Regions from separate parts of the Methylobacterium sp. 88A genome, predicted to be linked through region 2. Evidence: riboswitches for the same ligand, from Rfam matches in the RefSeq annotation. Region 2 holds a riboswitch; the other holds the start of a gene.
What was found. Region 2 has a riboswitch for fluoride ahead of A3OM_RS0113825 (voltage-gated chloride channel family protein). Riboswitches for the same ligand answer to the same signal wherever they lie in the genome.
Positions count from the first base shown of each region.

Region 1: linked by a shared signal. The riboswitch ahead of A3OM_RS0106520 (voltage-gated chloride channel family protein) and the one ahead of A3OM_RS0113825 (voltage-gated chloride channel family protein) in region 2 are both predicted to bind fluoride.

Region 1 covers NZ_AQVT01000001.1:1,354,126-1,362,326, forward strand. Annotated here, with positions in the region: gene A3OM_RS0106500 (TetR/AcrR family transcriptional regulator) at 1-181, shown strand, start outside; gene A3OM_RS0106505 (hypothetical protein) at 202-645, shown strand; partial or broken gene A3OM_RS23575 (Na+/H+ antiporter NhaA) at 822-1,460, opposite strand; gene A3OM_RS0106515 (DUF190 domain-containing protein) at 1,597-1,998, opposite strand; gene A3OM_RS0106520 (voltage-gated chloride channel family protein) at 2,009-3,403, opposite strand; fluoride riboswitch at 3,427-3,505, opposite strand; gene A3OM_RS0106530 (hypothetical protein) at 3,629-4,234, shown strand; gene A3OM_RS0106535 (2,3-bisphosphoglycerate-dependent phosphoglycerate mutase) at 4,251-4,904, shown strand; gene A3OM_RS0106545 (HWE histidine kinase domain-containing protein) at 5,328-7,043, opposite strand; gene A3OM_RS0106550 (hybrid sensor histidine kinase/response regulator) at 7,034-8,182, opposite strand; gene A3OM_RS0106555 (response regulator) at 8,197-8,201, opposite strand, start outside.
Region 2 covers NZ_AQVT01000001.1:2,863,020-2,871,220, forward strand. Annotated here, with positions in the region: gene A3OM_RS24005 (L,D-transpeptidase family protein) at 1-513, shown strand, start outside; gene A3OM_RS0113820 (DUF882 domain-containing protein) at 704-2,308, shown strand; fluoride riboswitch at 2,419-2,572, shown strand; gene A3OM_RS0113825 (voltage-gated chloride channel family protein) at 2,597-3,937, shown strand; gene A3OM_RS0113830 (hypothetical protein) at 3,975-4,229, opposite strand; gene A3OM_RS0113835 (ATP-binding protein) at 4,345-5,667, opposite strand; gene A3OM_RS0113840 (response regulator transcription factor) at 5,664-6,410, opposite strand; gene A3OM_RS0113845 (DUF2312 domain-containing protein) at 6,469-6,735, opposite strand; gene A3OM_RS0113850 (DUF1244 domain-containing protein) at 6,818-7,126, opposite strand; gene A3OM_RS0113860 (DUF2259 domain-containing protein) at 7,823-8,201, opposite strand, start outside.

The DNA.
Region 1 (8,201 bases), 1.5 Mb from region 2:
ATTCCGGCCTGTCGCCGCTAGCGAGTTCCCGAACCTGATGATGGCAGCGGCCGTGTCCGCCTCGATCTGGCGCACGCAGTTCGGGGATGCCTACCCCATGGATATGGCCGCCTACTTCGACGCCCACCTCGACATGCTTGAACGGACCCTCGTCGTGGGTCGCGCAGGCGAAGGTCGCTGAGATTCGATCAGGAGGACGTCATGGAAATCGCGGTCCTTACGGCCGCCACCGGCCTGGCCGGCTCCCTCGTGGGCGCGGCCTCGTCGTTGGTGACGACGTGGCTGACCCAGAACGGCGCGCGCAAGGCGCAATGGCAGGTGCAGGAGGCGGGGAAGCGCGAGGCGCTCTACGACGAGTTCATCGCCGAGGCGTCGAAGTGTCTGGCCGACGCGATCACCCACGACCCAGAGGGCCCGGAGGTGGTCGTCGGCATGTTCGCCCTCATCGGCCGCATGCGCCTGAGGTCGACGCGCCCGGTGATCGAGGCGGCCGAGCGGCTGCTTTCACAGGTGGTCGCCATCTATGCCTCGCCGAACCTGACCTTCGCCGAGATCCAGGACAGGATCAGACAGGGGAAGGACGCGGACCCCCTCGCCGACTTCGGCGAGACCTGCAGACGGGAACTCGAAGTTCTCCGTATCTAGAACGCCCCCGAAACGCAGTGGCACGCACCACAATAGATCCGATAGGGAACGGTCACAAAAATACACATCCGAGTTTTATAATCGATAGGGCACTTATTTTCCGGTAAATTCGGTATTCAATAATTTATTGGCAGCCATGCTTGATGGTCCGGATGCAGCAGGGGGGGGGGATAAGACAGCACGGCGCCGAGGACGAGGTAGGGCGTCAGCCGGCTCACCCCCGCCTTGTTCATGCCGAACAGGACCGCGAACACGGCCGCCGCCCCGGCGAGCATCGGAAGCGACAGGTCCGCGGTGTAGAAGGCTGCGATGATGAGTACCGCCCCGAGGTCGTCGATGATGGCGAGCGCGGTCAGGAAGATCTTGAGCGACACGGACACCCGCGATCCGAGCAGGGCCAGCACCCCGAGGGCGAAGTTAATGTCGGTCGCGGTCGGGATCGCCCAGCCGCGCAGGGTCTCGGGCGAGTGCCGGTTCACCGCGACGTAGATCAGCGCCGGAGCGACCCTGCCGCCAAGCGCCGGGACGCCAGGCAGCACTCGGTCCGGCCAGGTCAGCAGGCGCCCATCAAGGACCTCCCGCTTGATCTCCAGGCCGACGAGCAGGAAGAACGCCGCCATCAGACCATCGTTGACCCAGTGCAGGACGCTGAGGCCGCCGACGTATGTCTTGAGGACTGGGAAGTGGGCGTCCGACCAGCCGGAGTTCGCGATGGCGAGCGCCAGGGCGGCGCTCGCCATCAGGATCAGGCCGTCGGATGCCTCCCCCTGGAGGACGTTACGCAGGGCGGAGATCGGGCGAAGCGGCAAGGGCATAGGTCTCCCGCGCTGGCGGTCCGACCAGCGCTGAAGCCTGCCGGTCCGAAGGTCGGACCGCGCACCCATGGCCGGCTATCGCATCCGTTGGCCTATCCGGCGCTCCGATGCCTGGAACGGCCCGGGACGGTCCAGGTCAGGCAGCCCGCCCCGCCGCGCCGACGCCGACATGGCTGACGCTCCAGTGCTCAAGGTGCTTGTAGACGATGACCTTGTTCGCGAGTTGGGCACCGTGCCGGCCGCAGAAGCCTTCGAGCTGCTCGCGGGTACCGATCAGCTCGACGCACATGGTCAGCTCGGGGTTGAGCGACTCGGCCCCATCGTCCTGGATCGGCCCATGGTTGCTGTAGCCGTGGTGGGACTGGTGGGCGACGGCGTTCATGAGGCCCTCCGCCTTGGCCTGGGCGACGAGCTCCCGATAGAGCGGCCTGCCGCCGGAAAACCATCCGGTCCGACCGGTGCCCGCCCGGTCCCGGGGCCTCATGTAGATCCGGATCATGCCGGTCTCGGTCGCGACGACGCGATGCGAAGCGTTCATGTCGGCTCCTTCAGTGGACGGTGGACGAGGGGGCGGGCCGGGGCCCGACGGCCGGCGCGCGCCCCGACCGCGCCTCGCGCAAGGTCGCGCCGCCGGCGATGCCTGTCGCCGCCTTCGGGACGGCGATGCGCTGCGACAGGTAGATGCCGTTGTGGCCCGAGCAGAGGTACGCGAGGAAGCAGGCCACCGCGAGGTAGACCCCGTGCGTCGCGCCGAAGAGCTCGATGCCCATCAGCGTGCAGGCGAGCGGCGTGTTAGCGGCGCCCGCGAAGACCGCGACGAACCCCAGCGCCGCGAACAGGTCCACCGGCGCGCCGAGCAATCCGGCCAGGGCGTTGCCGAGCGCGGCCCCGATGAAGAACAGGGGGGTGACCTCGCCGCCCTTGAACCCCGCGCTCAAGGTCACGACCGTGAACAAGATCTTGAGGGCCCAGCTCCAGGGGTGCACGTCCGGACCGAAGAAGGTGTTGATGGTCATCCCGCCGGGGTCGGCCGCCGAGACGCCGAGCCCGAGGTAGTCGCGCGTCCCGAGGGCGTAGACGAGGCCGATCACGGCCAGACCGCCGATCACCGGGCGAAGCGGTCCGTACGGGACCAAGCGCTTGAGCCACCCGCCGAGGAGGTGGTTGGCCTCCGCGAACAGCAAACCGACGAGGCCGAACGCGACGCCGGCGACGGCGACCTTGGCGAGAAGCAGTGGATCGACGGTCAGGGCCTTCGCGCCGCCGGCGAGGAAGTCGACGTGGTAGAATCCGTGGTGGATGCCCCAGGCTTGGCAGGTCCAGTCGCCGACCACCGCGGCGAGGAGGCAGGGTACCAGGGCGGCATACTCGACGCGACCGACCGCGAGCACCTCCAGCGCGAACACCGCACCGGCGATGGGGGTGCCGAAGACCGCACCGAAGCCGGCGGCGATGCCCGCCATCAGGAGGACCCGGACCCCGGCCGCATCCACCCCGAAGAGCTTGCCAAAGCCGCTGGCGAGGCTTCCGCCCATCTGCACCGCAGTGCCCTCGCGCCCGGCCGACCCACCGAACAGGTGCGTGACGATGGTGCCGAGAAAGATCAGCGGCGCCATCCGGAGCGGCACGCCGCCGTCCGGATCGTGGATCTCCTCGACGATGAGGTTGTTGCCGGCCTCCACGCTCTTCCCGAACAGAAGATAGAGAAGACCCACGGCGAAACCGCCGACGGGAAGCAGGAACAGCAGCCAGGGATGGTCGAAGCGCGCCTCGGTGGCCGCGTCGAGGCTCCACAGGAAGGCGGCGCATAGGGTGCCCACGGCAACGGCCATCGGCAACAGGATGACCGACCAGCGCGCCACCGAGATGGCGTGCGACCGGCGTGTCCGCAGGAAGCCGGCTAGATCGAGGTCGTGGAAAAGGTTCCGGAACGACGCGCGCATGACTCCTCCAGTTCGCAAAAGCGCGAAAAGTAGGAGTCATCAGCCGCATCAGGGATCGGCGGTTCGGCTCAAAGCCCGGCAGACACCATTACCGTGCTGGGCTTATTCGCGATTGCCTCAAGGCGGTCAATCCCGGGGGATCGATGGAGGTCGGGCGCCACGAAATCCGCGAACGGGTCGGCCAGCGGTGATAGGAGCGGGCGAGCCAACCCCGGGGACCCATTCATGACCATCTCGTGGCTCGGTGCCCTGATCACCTTCCAGGTGACCTTCACCGAACTCTTCATCGCCGCCTCGGTGATGCTGACCGGCGCCTACCGGTTCGGATGGCGGAGCATCCTTGCCGGCTCCGTCGTCGGCGCGCTCGCCGTTGCCGCGCTCGCGGTCGCCCTTCGCTCGGCGGCCTACCTTCTGGCGCTGAACGTGATCGATTGGATCTCGGCGGTCCTGCTTCTCGGCTTCGGCCTCTACCTCGCCTACGAGTTCGTCGACGGGTATTCGAAACGGCGCGCGGGAGATGCGGCCGCGTCGGTGGATGGGCACTGGAACCGCCCCCTGAACGCGGCGGGCCTCGGCGTCGCGGCATGGGCCCTCGTCGCCGAGGGGTTGGAGATCCTCGTGGTCTGGCTCGGCGTGACGCTACGCGAAGGCGCGGGGACCGCAACGCTCGGCGTCGGTCTCGGCCTGGCCGTCGTCGTCGGAGCGGGGCTCGTCCTTGGCGGGACCGGGGTCTACCGGAACGTGACGCCCTACGTCCTCGACGGTGTCGCCGCCGTCATGGTGCTGGGTTACGGCGCCTACTTCACGTCGCTTGCCATCATGCAATCCTAAGCGGTCGAGCGAGACATTGACGCAAGCCTCCGTGGTCGCCTCGGTCGAACATCCACCGATCCGACAGCTGGTTCTGGTCAGGCACGGCGAGAGCCGGGCGAACGCCGAAGGCCTGTTCACGGGGATGATCGACGCGCCCCTGACCGAGAGGGAGCGACGGGAAGCCGAGGCGGCCGGATCGCGCCTCGGACGGGAGGGCTTCCGGTTCGACGCGGCATTCACCTCGACCCTGTCGAGGGCCATCGACACCGCGCGCCTGGCGCTCGATGCCCTCGGTCAGCCCGCGCTGGTCCCCGACCGCACCGCAGCCCTGGACGAGCGCGATTACGGCGACATGAGCGGGCTCGACAAGGCGACCGCCGCCCTGCGTTTCGGGCCGGAACGGATCGAGGGCTGGAGGCGCTCCTATGCGGGTACTCCGCCCGGGGGCGAGAGCCTCCGCGACACCGTTGCCCGGGTGGTGCCCTTTTACCTGAGGCATATCCAGCCGGCGACGATGCGGGGTCCGACGCTGGTCGTCGCCCACGGCAACTCGTTGCGGGCCCTGGTGATGGCCCTCGAAGGATTAGGGCCGAACGCGATCGAATCTCTCAAACTCGCGACCGGATCAATTCGGATCTACGGGTTCGGGCTCGACACGGCCATCGTTTCGCGCTGGCTGATCGGCTAGCGGACGACTGCTTCCGGGTCCAGCGCGCGTTACCTTGAGCGGCGAAATTGGGTCGGGTACTGACCGCCTGCTCCACGGCCGGGTCGGGTGGATTTCTGCCCGTCCGGTTTAGGATTTAAAAGATAGAAAAGCTGACGCTGGCTTTGAGAGCGGCGCAAGGCAGCCTCGCGCCTTCAACGAACCTTCACGTCCGATCATCCCGAAGGTCTCTACTTCGAGGGCGGTCAGACCAGAGAAGGCCCGGTGGTTACAACACCCTGGAAGCGGGATTACTCATGAGCCTTGGGGGGCTCCTGGCCGACATCGGACATCGTCCCGGCCTGGCGTTGAGGGGGAACCATCAGAAGGCGTGGCTCGACGACCTCCTGCATAGGCTCGCCATGGGCCTGCTCTGAGCGCCACGGGCGTCTCGCACGCGCGACCCTACTGCAGCGGAGTGAACGGGCTCATAGTGGCCACCGTCGGGGCCGGGAGCGGCACGTCGACGGAGCAGCGCAAGCCTTCGGACGCGAAGTCGAGGGCGAGCTTTCCGTCGAGCTCCCGCTCGATGCTCACCGCGATGAGCCGGGTGCCGAAACCGCGCCTCGTTGGCGGCGGCGACGCCGGACCCCCGTCCTCAACCCAGTCCAGCCGCAATCGCCTCGCACCGCCTTCGGTCCTGACCACGCGCCAGGTCACGCGGATCTCGCCGTCCGGCACCGAGAGGGCTCCGTGCTTGGCGGCGTTGGTGACGAGCTCGTGCAACGTCATCCCGAGGGAGAGGACGTGGCGCGGCGGCAGGTCCACATCGGGTCCGTCCACGACGAAGGTCGCGTCGCCACCCCGGTAGGGACCGAGCTCGTTCTCCAACACCGCCCGCAAGGGGGCGCCCGACCAGTCGTCCCGCGTCAGGAGGTCGTGGGTCTTCGACAGGGCGAGGATGCGCGCCTCAAGCCGCTCGCCTGGCGCCTCGCCGCCGCGCGTCGATTGCCGTGCCAGGGCCTGGACCGTGGCGAGGGTGTTCTTCACGCGATGGTTCAACTCGTGCAGCATCGTCACCTGACGCTCCTGCATCGCGCGACCGTTGCGGACCTCGTCGCGAAGGTCGGCCTCGTTGCGTTGAAGGCTTCCGGCCATCGCGTCGAGCTTGCTGCCGAGGCGGCCGAACTCGTCGGCGCCGTCCAACCCGGTCCGGGCGGCGAGGTCTCCGGCCTGCCATTTCGATGCCGTCCGGAGCAGGCGGTCGAAGGGGCGCCGGATGAAGGCGCGCCCCGCCAGGAACGCGGCGGCGACGGCCAGAACCGCACCCAGCGCGATCAGCACCACGCCCCTGCGGGTGGCGGCGTCCACGTCCGCGAAGGCAATCTGCCGGTCGCGGCCGACCGTCACCCAGGCCGAAGACGCCGCGCCGCCGGGCTTGGCATTGGCGAGGATGCGTTCGCGTCCGTCGATGCCGAAGTCGACGCGGACACCCTCGCCACGACTCATCACGATGCGCTGTCGATCCGGCGGCACCGGTTTTCCGACCCAACCAGTCCCGTCGGGATAGCGAACCAGGATGATGCCTTCCTGGTCCGCCACCGTCACGGACGTGCTGGGAAGTCTCAGGTTGCGCCTAAGGTAACCGTCGAGCCACCCGAGGTCGACGGCGACGGCGAGCACGCCGACCGTGCGCCCCTCCGCGTCGGGCAGCGCTTGGGCGAAGTGCAGCGAGTCCCTGCGGGAGGCATTGCCGCGAGCATAGGTCCCCATCACGAACGTGCCCTCGGCGACGGCGCGACGCTGGTAGACCCGGTCGGGTACGGCGTAGGAGCCGGGCGCGGACCCGAGGCTGTTGCACACGACGGTCCCGTCCGACCGGGTCAGCGCGAACACCGCGAATTGCGGATTGTCGCGCACGGCCCGGCGGAGGTACTCGGTGCAGCCCGAGGGCTCCATCGCCCGGACCGCCGGGTCCTGAGCCAGGAAGTTGAGGGCTTGGCGGGCCGACTCCGCGACCTGCGAAAGGTCCTCGGCGACGGTCCGGGCCGTCGCCATCGTATCGGCGCGCACGACCTCGTCGCGCGAGGTGCGCAAGGCGTGCTCGTTGTAGCCCTGGATCGCCAATGCGGGCGCGAGGGCAAGCAGCACGAGGAGCAGGATGCGGGTCGTCAGGGACATGGGGCGCCGGCCGCTTCCGGAAGGGTGAAGCGGAAGGTGGTGCCCTGGTCGGGAGAACTCACGACGGTCAATTCGCCGCCTTGGCGCTCCACGAGGTCGCGGCACAGCAGAAGCCCCAACCCGCTCCCGCGCTCGCCCGCCGTCCCGTTCGTCGTGCTGCGCCGGTCGAGCCGGAACAGGTCGGCCACCTTTCCGGCGGGCATACCGACACCGGTATCAGAGACCGTGATCTCAATGCCGCTCCCGGTCCGCTGGCCGGCGACCGTGATGGTGCCGCCCGGCAGGGTGAACTTGACCGCGTTGCTCACGAAGTTGCGCAGGACAGTAGCCAGCATGTCCCGCTGCGCGCGGACCGTGGTCCCCCGGCAGTCGATGGACAGGGTCAGACCCTTGTCGGCAGCCGCCTCGGCGGCGCCCTGCATCACTTCCGCCCCCACCGTGCCGAGGGCGACGTCGGTAATCGTCACCGCCATCGTGTCCATCTGCAGGCTCGCCCAGGAGAACAGGCTCTCCAGCAGGGCGTAGGCTTGCGTGGCGGCGTCGTTGATGCCCTTGGCACGACGCTCGATGGAGGCGTGGTCCCGCGTCGCCACCGCCTTCCCCAGGACCTCCGACAGGCCGAGCAGCGACTGGAACGGGTTGCGCAGGTCGTGGGCGATGATCGAGAACAGCAGGGTCTTCTGCCGGTTGAGGGTATCGAGCTCCAGCGACTTCGCCTCGGCCTCGCGCCGAGCCTCGTCGAGCTTCGCCTGGAAGCCGCGGCGCGCCTCAGCGTACCGGATCGCCCGAGCCAGGCTCGACGGCGTCGCCTCCGCCTTGGCGAGGTAGTCGAGGGCGCCGGCCCGCATCAGCCGGAATGCCAGGTCCTCGTCCGCCTCGCCGGTCAGCATCAGCACGGCGTGACCCTCGCCCGGGAGGGCGAGGAGCGAGGCGAGGAGGTCGAAGGTGTCGACGTCCGGCAGGCGGTAGTCGAGCAGGATGCAATCGAACGCGCCCTCCCGCGCCAGCCGCAGCCCGGTCGTGCCGTCGGGCGCCTCGGTCAGGTCATGCTTCAAACCCGACTTCTTCAGGGCGCGGCGCACGGACGTCCGGTCGACGTCGTCGTCGTCGATCAGCAGGATGCGGGTGGGGGATTCCACGTGTCTGCCGAGCGCTATT
Region 2 (8,201 bases):
GCTTCTCAGCGGGCGATGAGCCATGGCTGCGTGCGCGTGGACGATCCCTTCCGGTTCGCCGATTCGGTCCTGCCCGAAGCGTGGTCGAGCGAGCGGTTGAAGAAGCTCATCGGCAAGGGCGAGCGCACCATCCGCCTGCCAGAGAAGCTGCCGGTGCATCTCGCCTATTTCACCCTCGATGCGGACGAGCGCGGATCCCTACGCACGTTTTCGGATCTCTACGGTCACGATGCGCGCATGAAGATCGCCCTCGGTCTCGCACCGGGCAGCCTGCTCGTCGCCAAGGCGCCGGTGAAAGCGCCGGCCAAGGTCGCGGCGCGGCCTTCGACGTCGGCGCCGGGCGCGGCCGGGGCTTCGCCGGAGGTTCGCCGCGCCGCATCGCACCCCGCCCCTTCCGGCGCCAATCCCGTGCGGGCGGTCAGGGCACCGGCGGCCAGATCCGCCGAAGTGGCCCCTGTCGATCCGTGGGGACCGGTACCGGCCCCTGCCCCGGTCTCCCGCGGCTGGTGGTAACGAGCCACCGGTGTCGTTGCGCGAATGTCACGCGGCGAGGAATGTGCGCCGCCGCTCTTGTCGATGCTGAATCATGGCGGCGGGCCGGCACGATTTCGCCACGGTTCAAACCTAGCCGTTGTGTCGACCGGCGAATGGCTGAGGATCCGAGAACCTTTCGTTTACGGTTTTCGGTAACCTTGCGTTCACCATGATCCACGCGCCAACGCGTGGTCTGGCAGAGGTGAGGACGATCGTGGGCATTCCGCTGCGTGAAGAGGCCCAGCCGGCCGACCGATCCACCCAGCCGATCTCTCGCCTTCGGGGCTATCTCCGCGACGCCTTCTCCCATCCCCGCCTGCGCCGTTCGATCGTCGCTGCGTCGGGCATCGCCCTGGCGCTCGGCGCGGGCACGCGAGGGACGCAGGATGCGATCGCCAACGGCGATACCCGCACTCTCTCGATCTACCATACCCATACGAAGGAGAGCGCCACGATCACGTTCAAGCGTGACGGGCGCTACGACCGGGCGGCGTTGGAACAGCTCAACTGGATGCTGCGCGACTGGCGCTTGGACGAGCCCACCAAGATGGATCCCCGCCTGTTCGACACGGTGTGGGAGGCCTACCGGTCTGTGGGCTCGCAGGAGCCGATCACCGTGGTCTCGGCCTATCGGTCACCGGGTACCAACGCCATGCTGCGCCGCCGGTCGCGTGCGGTGGCCGAGTTCAGCCAGCACATGCTCGGCAAGGCAATGGATTTCTACCTGCCGGATGTCTCCATCGACCAGCTGCGCGCCGTCGGCATGCGGATGCAGCGCGGCGGTGTCGGCTGGTATCCCCATGCCGGCTCGCCCTTCGTCCATCTCGACGTCGGCTCCGTCCGCTCATGGCCGCGCATGAGCCACGACCAGCTGGCGCGCCTGTTTCCCGACGGCAAGACCGTGCACCTGCCCACCGACAACCGGCCCCTGCCGGGCTACGAGCTTGCCCGCGCGGAGGTGCTCGCCCGTGGCGGCACCGTGCTCGGCGTGACCCAGGTCGCGACGGTGGAGGAGGATGACGGCCCGAGCATCAAGGGCTTCTTCGCCAGCCTCTTCGGTGGCGGCTCCAAGACCCCCGCGCCGCCGCCCGAAGCTCCGGCCCGCGCCCGGGCAAAGCCCACCGTTCTCGTGGCCAGTGCCGATCCGGACGACCAGTCGGGCACCCGCGAGGCCCTGGCCTATGCCGCCCCGGCCGCCTCCGATGCCCTCAAGGGCGCTCTCCTGCGCCGTGACGGACGCGATGCCCAGAGCCTCCTGACCCAGGACGTCTCCGAGATTCGGGACGTCTCCAAGATTCAGGACATCTCCAAGCCGGCGATCCCCGCCGAGGCGGAAGCGAGTTCGATCGACGTGCCGCTGCCGCCGCGCCGGCCATCGGAATTCGCCGCCGTCTCCGCCGCACTCACCATGCCCCTGCCGCCGCCGCGTCCCGCCATTCAGGTGGCGAGCCTCGCGCCCACCGGGATGGCCGCGCCGCCGCCCGTCACCGCGGCGCCCACCCGTTTCGCCCGGCCCGTCGCCGCGGATGCCGATGCCCGCACGCAACTGCGCGCCCTGTTCGAGGTGGCCGCCGCGGAGACCGCGCCGGCCAGCCGCGCCTCTCCCGTTCACGTCGCCCCGGCCCGCGCCCGCGCCGATGCCGCGCCGGCCGGCTTCGTCGCCCAGGCGGAGAGCGGCGTACGCAGCCGTTTCTCCGGACGTAGCCCAGGCGACGACCTCACCGCCGCGCGCTTCACCGGCTCGTCCACCCGCGCGGTGGCTGCCGGGCGCTGACCCTCGCTAACCTGATGGCCTCCGACTTGGGTCGGGGCCGACGCCCGGGCGGCGGCGATGGGGTGCGCAGAGGGCGGAACAGGCTTGACGCGTTGCCCGCCACGGGACACGAAGTCTGCGGCAATGGATTCTGCCGGGCGTGAAGAGTGCCTCACACAACTCCCGATCACGGTCGGTTCTCCCTCGGAGTACGACGGCGCAGCGGGAGTTCGGTGAGAGAGACTCAGCCGAACCGCCATAAGGGCTGATGATTCCTACCCTTTTGCCACGCAGCAAGACGGTGGAACCATGCCTGCCTCCTTCAAGAACCGGATCGCCGATCTGAAGCGCGCCACGATGGTCCGCGTGGCCTGGGCGATCGCGTTCGCCCGCTGGGCGGTGATCCTCGTGCCGATGGCGGTCGTGGTGGGCTCCCTCTGCGCGGCCTTTCTCTGGTGCCTGGACGTCGCCACGAGCGCCCGGTTCACGCATCCCTGGCTGCTGTTCCTGCTGCCTGTGGGGGGCTTTGCCATCGGCCTGCTCTACCACCGCGTCGGGCGCGGCGTGGAGGGCGGCAACAACCTCGTGGTCGATCAGATCCACGAGCCCGGTGGCGGCGTTCCCCTGCGCATGGCGCCGCTGATCGTCCTCGGGACCGTCGTGACCCATCTCTTCGGCGGGTCCGCCGGCCGGGAAGGCACGGCGGTGCAACTCGGCGCCAGCCTCGCCAGCGCCATCGGGCGCCTGGCCAGGCTCGATCCGGCGGGCACGCGCATCGTGCTGATGGCGGGCGTGGCGGCAGGGTTCGGGGCGGTGTTCGGCACCCCCATCGCCGGGGCCGTCTTCGCCCTCGAAGTCCTGGCCATCGGCCGGGTGGAATATGCCGCTCTGATCCCCAGCCTGCTCGCGGCCGTCATCGGCGACTGGGCCTGCCAGGCCTGGGGCATCCACCATTCGCTGTTCCGCATCGCCTATCTGGCGCATGCGACCGGCCCCATCGCCCTCGATCCGATTCTACTGGCGAAAGTCGCCGTCGCGGGTGTCGCCTTCGGGCTCGCGGCTCTCGTCTTCGCCGAGGCCAACCACATCCTCGGCGGGTGGTTGAAGCGCCTGATTCCCTACGCGCCCCTGCGCCCGGTCCTCGGCGGCCTGGCGGTGATCGGCCTCGTCTACGCGGTCGGCACCCGTGACTATCTCGGCCTCGGCGTCACCGCGCCGGATGCGGGAGGCTTGAGCATCGCGAGCTTCTTCGGCCCGGAGGTCCATCCCTGGTCCTGGGCCTGGAAGATACTCTTCACCGTCGTCACCCTGGCTTCGGGCTTCAAGGGCGGCGAGGTGACGCCGCTGTTCTTCATCGGCGCCGCCCTCGGCAATGCCCTTGGCGGAGTGATGGGGGCGCCCCTCGACCTGATGGCGGCGCTGGGCTTCGTGGCGGTTTTCGCGGGCGCCGCCAACACGCCGCTCGCCTGCACGCTGATGGGGATCGAGCTGTTCGGGGCCACGCACGGCGTCGCCATGGCGGTCGCGTGCTTTGCCGCCTATGCCTGTTCGGGCCATCACGGCATCTACCTGTCGCAGCGCATCGCCGTCTCGAAGGGCGGCGCCGTCGAGCCCGGCTCCACCCTGCGCGAGGCGCGCACCCGGCGTTGAAGCGGCGGGAGGCGGCCTCGCACCTCCCGCCCGATCGTCACTTCTTGTCGTGGCTGTGGCCGTGGGCGTGGCCATCCTTGTCGGAATGCAGCGGCTTCCCGTCACGTCCGACCTCCTTGGATTCCTGAACGCGCGGGTCGTCGCGATGGGCCGGGCCGCCCGACACGGTCCCGGTGTTCGGGACCGAGACGGAGGGGTTGCTGGCATTGCCGTGCCCGTCGATGGCCAGGGCCGGAACCGCGAGGCCGAAGAGGATGCCGGTGGCGGCGAGGCTGCGTGCAAAGCGTGTCATGGTCGGTGTCTCCGTGGTTGCGCGGCTGCTCCGCCGCGTCGATCCAGGAGATGGAAAAACCGTTTGACGCCCGCGCGCCGCCTTCGTGACGAAGTGTGTCAGGCGTGCCCTGGACCTACACGCGCGGCAGGATCAGCTCGGCCCGCAACCCGCCCTCGGCCCGGTTGGTCAGGGTGAGATTGCCGCCCTCGGCCTGGATCGCGCGCCGGGCGATGGTGAGGCCCAGACCGGTACCGCCGGTATGGCGATTGCGCGAGGCCTCCAGGCGCGTGAACGGCGCGAACGCGCTCTCCACCTCCTCTGGCGCAATACCGGGGCCGTCATCCTCGATCCTCAGGACGACCGCGTCCTCGCCGACTTCCAGGATCATGGCGGCTCGTTCGCCATAGCGCACGGCATTGTCGACGAGGTTCTCCAGGGCCCGCCTCAGGGCGACGGGTCGAACCTCCGACAGTGCCCTGCCGGGCCCGTCATACGTGACGGGCCGGCCGGCATCGGCGGCGGCATTGGCGACGCTCATCGCGAGACTCGCCACGTTGGTGATCCGGCGTGGCTCCGGGTCCGTATCGCCGCGCAGATAAGCCAGCGTCGAGTCGATCATGGCCTGCATCTCGTCGAGGTCGCCGGACATGGCCTGTCCCTCCTTGGCGTCGGCCAGGCGCTCGATGCGCAGGCGCAGCCGGGCGATGGGCGTGCGCAGATCGTGGGAGACGGCCGCGAGTGCCTGAGTCCGCTCGGAGACCAGTCCGTGAATGCGGTGCTGCATGGCATTGAGCGCGCGGGCGATTCCGCGCGTTTCGTCCGGGCCGGCCTCGGGCACGGCGACCACGGGGCCGTTGCCGATCGCTTCCGTGGCTCGGGTGAGGCTGCGCAAGGGCTTCGCGATCCGATGCACCAGCAGTACGGCGGCGAGGCCGACGAGGATCGCCACCGCCGTCGAGACGAAAGCCCAGGCTCCCAGGCGGGCGAGGTTCGGAGCATGGGCGGAACGGAAGGTCAGCGTGCCGCCATCGGGCAGCGAGAGCGCCCCGCTCAGATCCTGCGCGTGCAGCGCATCCTCCCCCTCCCCCATGGCGAGGACGAGTCCGGGGCCGAGGCTCGGCTGGAGGGCGAGGATGCGGGACCTGAGCGACCAGAGGATGGGATCGTCACGCTCCCGCGGGCGGATCGGCGGGGCCTTCGACCACCCGATCTCGAAATGTGGCGAGGACAGTGCCCTCGCCTCCGTGTCGCGCTCCATCACCGGCCGCCGGATCAGGCCTTCCCGCGCCAGAGCCAGCTGAGTGCCGAGCTGCTGCGCGAAGGCCTCGTCGGCGGCCGCGACCGCCGATTGGCGATAGAGCAGCAATGCCCCGGCATGGACGACGACGATGGCCACGAGCAGTACGGCCATGGTGCGCGCCTCGAGGCTGCGCACGAAGGCGAGCAGGCGCCTCACCTCCGTTCGACCGTCGCGCTGAAGATGTAGCCTGAGCCACGGACCGTCTTGATGATCGCGGTGTGGCCGTCCGGCGGCTCCAGCTTTCGCCGAAGTCGGCTCACCAGGGTGTCGACGCTGCGGTCCGAGGGCGAGCCGAGGCGGGCGCGGGACAGTTCCAGGATCTGCTCGCGGCCGAGGACGCGGTTCGGATGGTCGAGGAACACCAGGAGCAGGTCGTATTCCGCCCCGGACAGGTCGACGCCCGCGCCCTCGGGGTCGCGGAGCGAGCGGCTGCGCAGGTCGAGACGCCAGCCGTCGAAGGCCACGCTCTCGCTGCGGGACGCATCCGGCGCGGTCGCGGCGATGGCGGAGCGCCGGAGAACCGCGCGGATCCGGGCGAGCAGTTCCGGCCGTCCGAACGGCTTGGCCACGTAATCGTCCGCCCCGAATTCGAGGCCGAGCACGCGATCCGCCTCCTCGTTGCGGGCGCTGACCATGATGACCGGAACCGTGCTCTTCGCGCGCAGGCTCCGCAGGAGATCGATGCCGGAGGCGCCGGGCAGCATCACGTCGAGGAGGACGAGATCGATGCCGCCCTCCGGCAGGAGCCGCCACATCTCCCCGCCGTTGCGGCAACCGGTGACGCGGTAGCCGTTTTCCCGCAGCAGGCGGGTGACGAGCATCCGCATGCCGTCGTCATCCTCCACGAGGAGGATGTGTGCCGTGCCGGCAAGCGAGGGCGTGTCGAGGAGCTGAGGCATCGTCGTTATTGCCCTGCCCTATGTGCGAAAGGTTGGGCCGGCACGCCGCGATGTCGGCCTACACCATGCCGAGGGCCTGCATGTAGAGCTCCAGGATCGCCTCTTCCTCCTGGCGCTCGGCATGGTCCTTCTTGCGCAGGGAGATGATCTTGCGCAGGGCCTTCACGTCGAAGCCGGTGCCCTTGGCCTCGGCATAGACGTCCTTGATGTCGCCGGCGAGGCCGGCCTTCTCCTCCTCCAGGCGTTCGATGCGCTCGATGAAGCTCTTGAGCTGGTCGGCGGCAACCGAGGAGGCATCGACGGCGGGTGCGGCGGAAGCGGCCATGAGCGTCTCAATTCCTGATCTGACGCGCATCGGGTGGGATGCGCCGGAGGAGGCTGGTTAAGCGATCACGCTTACCGGAAGCTTAGTGCGGCTCGGCTTGGGCCTTCGAGAAGGCCGCCTGCTGCTCGGACGTGGTCTCGGCCTGGTTCAGCCGCTTCCATTCCTCATAGGGCATTCCGTAGACGCGCTCGCGGGTCTCGTCCTTGGTGAGGCCGAGGCCGCGCTCGTCGGCGGCGTCCTTCATCCAGTTCGACAGACAGTTCCGGCAGAAGCCGGCCATGTTCATGAGGTCGATGTTCTGGACGTCGCTGCGCGTCTGCAGATGCGCCACGAGGCGGCGGAACACCGCGGCTTCCAATTCCGTCCGGGTGGCGGTGTCGATCTCGGTCATGGCTGTTTCCTCATCCTCGGGCTCGCGGCCAGTCACCGCTTTCGCGCGAGGATATACCATCGCTGATGCGCGGTCCCGTTTTCGGGCGCATGGCTTTCGGGGGCATGGCGATCCCGGCGCTCCTGCGCGCGCATGACCTCCCGCGGAAATGCGGGTTCATGCGGGAGGCGCCGGACACTTCGCTTGGGATCGCGAATAACGCGGCCCCCTATGTAGTCACCTCGTTCCCGAGCGGCCAACGGCCTGTCCAGCGCCAGGACTAATGTCCGTCGCTCTTCGGGTGGGTTCATATTCCGGTGAGCCTGCAGTGTCCCTTGGGGATCTTGCCATCCGGGTCTCGGCTCCGGTGGTCGATCGGGATGAGGAGTTACGGGAACTGTCAGAACGGTTGCGAAACCGGAGGCGCCGACCGTCGCTCCGTGCGGAAGGCCATTCAAAATTGGAGCGGGGCGCGGTTGATCCGGAGTGGGTGTCAACGGGCCGGCGCGGCGGAACTGTCGCTGGCAGCGCGGCGTCAGCCACGACAGCCTATAAAGCCATGCTGGAAGCCGCACCGAGCGTCGCGCGCACCGGAGAAGTAGAAGCCGTGCACGCGGATGTTCTGGTCAAGCTCGCAATCCTCAACCCCGGAACATAATGTTGCAGGCTGATTGCCCGGCGCGGCGCAAACCCGAGCGATCTCGTCAGGCGTGAGGGCTAACTGCCAATTGGAACAGCGATGAAACGCCTGTCCGGACCCTCAAAACCCATCGAATAGACCGAGACGATGGCGACCATACCTGGCGTCATGTCGGGTGCAAAGGAGACGAGACCATCGTACTGTCTGACCACTGCATAAAGCCGATAGCCCCGCGGGCAGCCACGGCTCTCCGGCACGGCGGTATCGCGATAAACCTCGCGAGCTTTTCCATTGACGGTCAAGGTAAGGGCAAAGCCCGATACATACTCCTCGCCCAGGGCCGCGCATTTTGGCGGGGCAATACCGTCCTCGATTGTTGACAGCACCAGCTCATAGTCCTGATCGGGATCCGCCATGCCGTCACCAGGGCGGCCGAAGCGCAACTTGCGCATATCG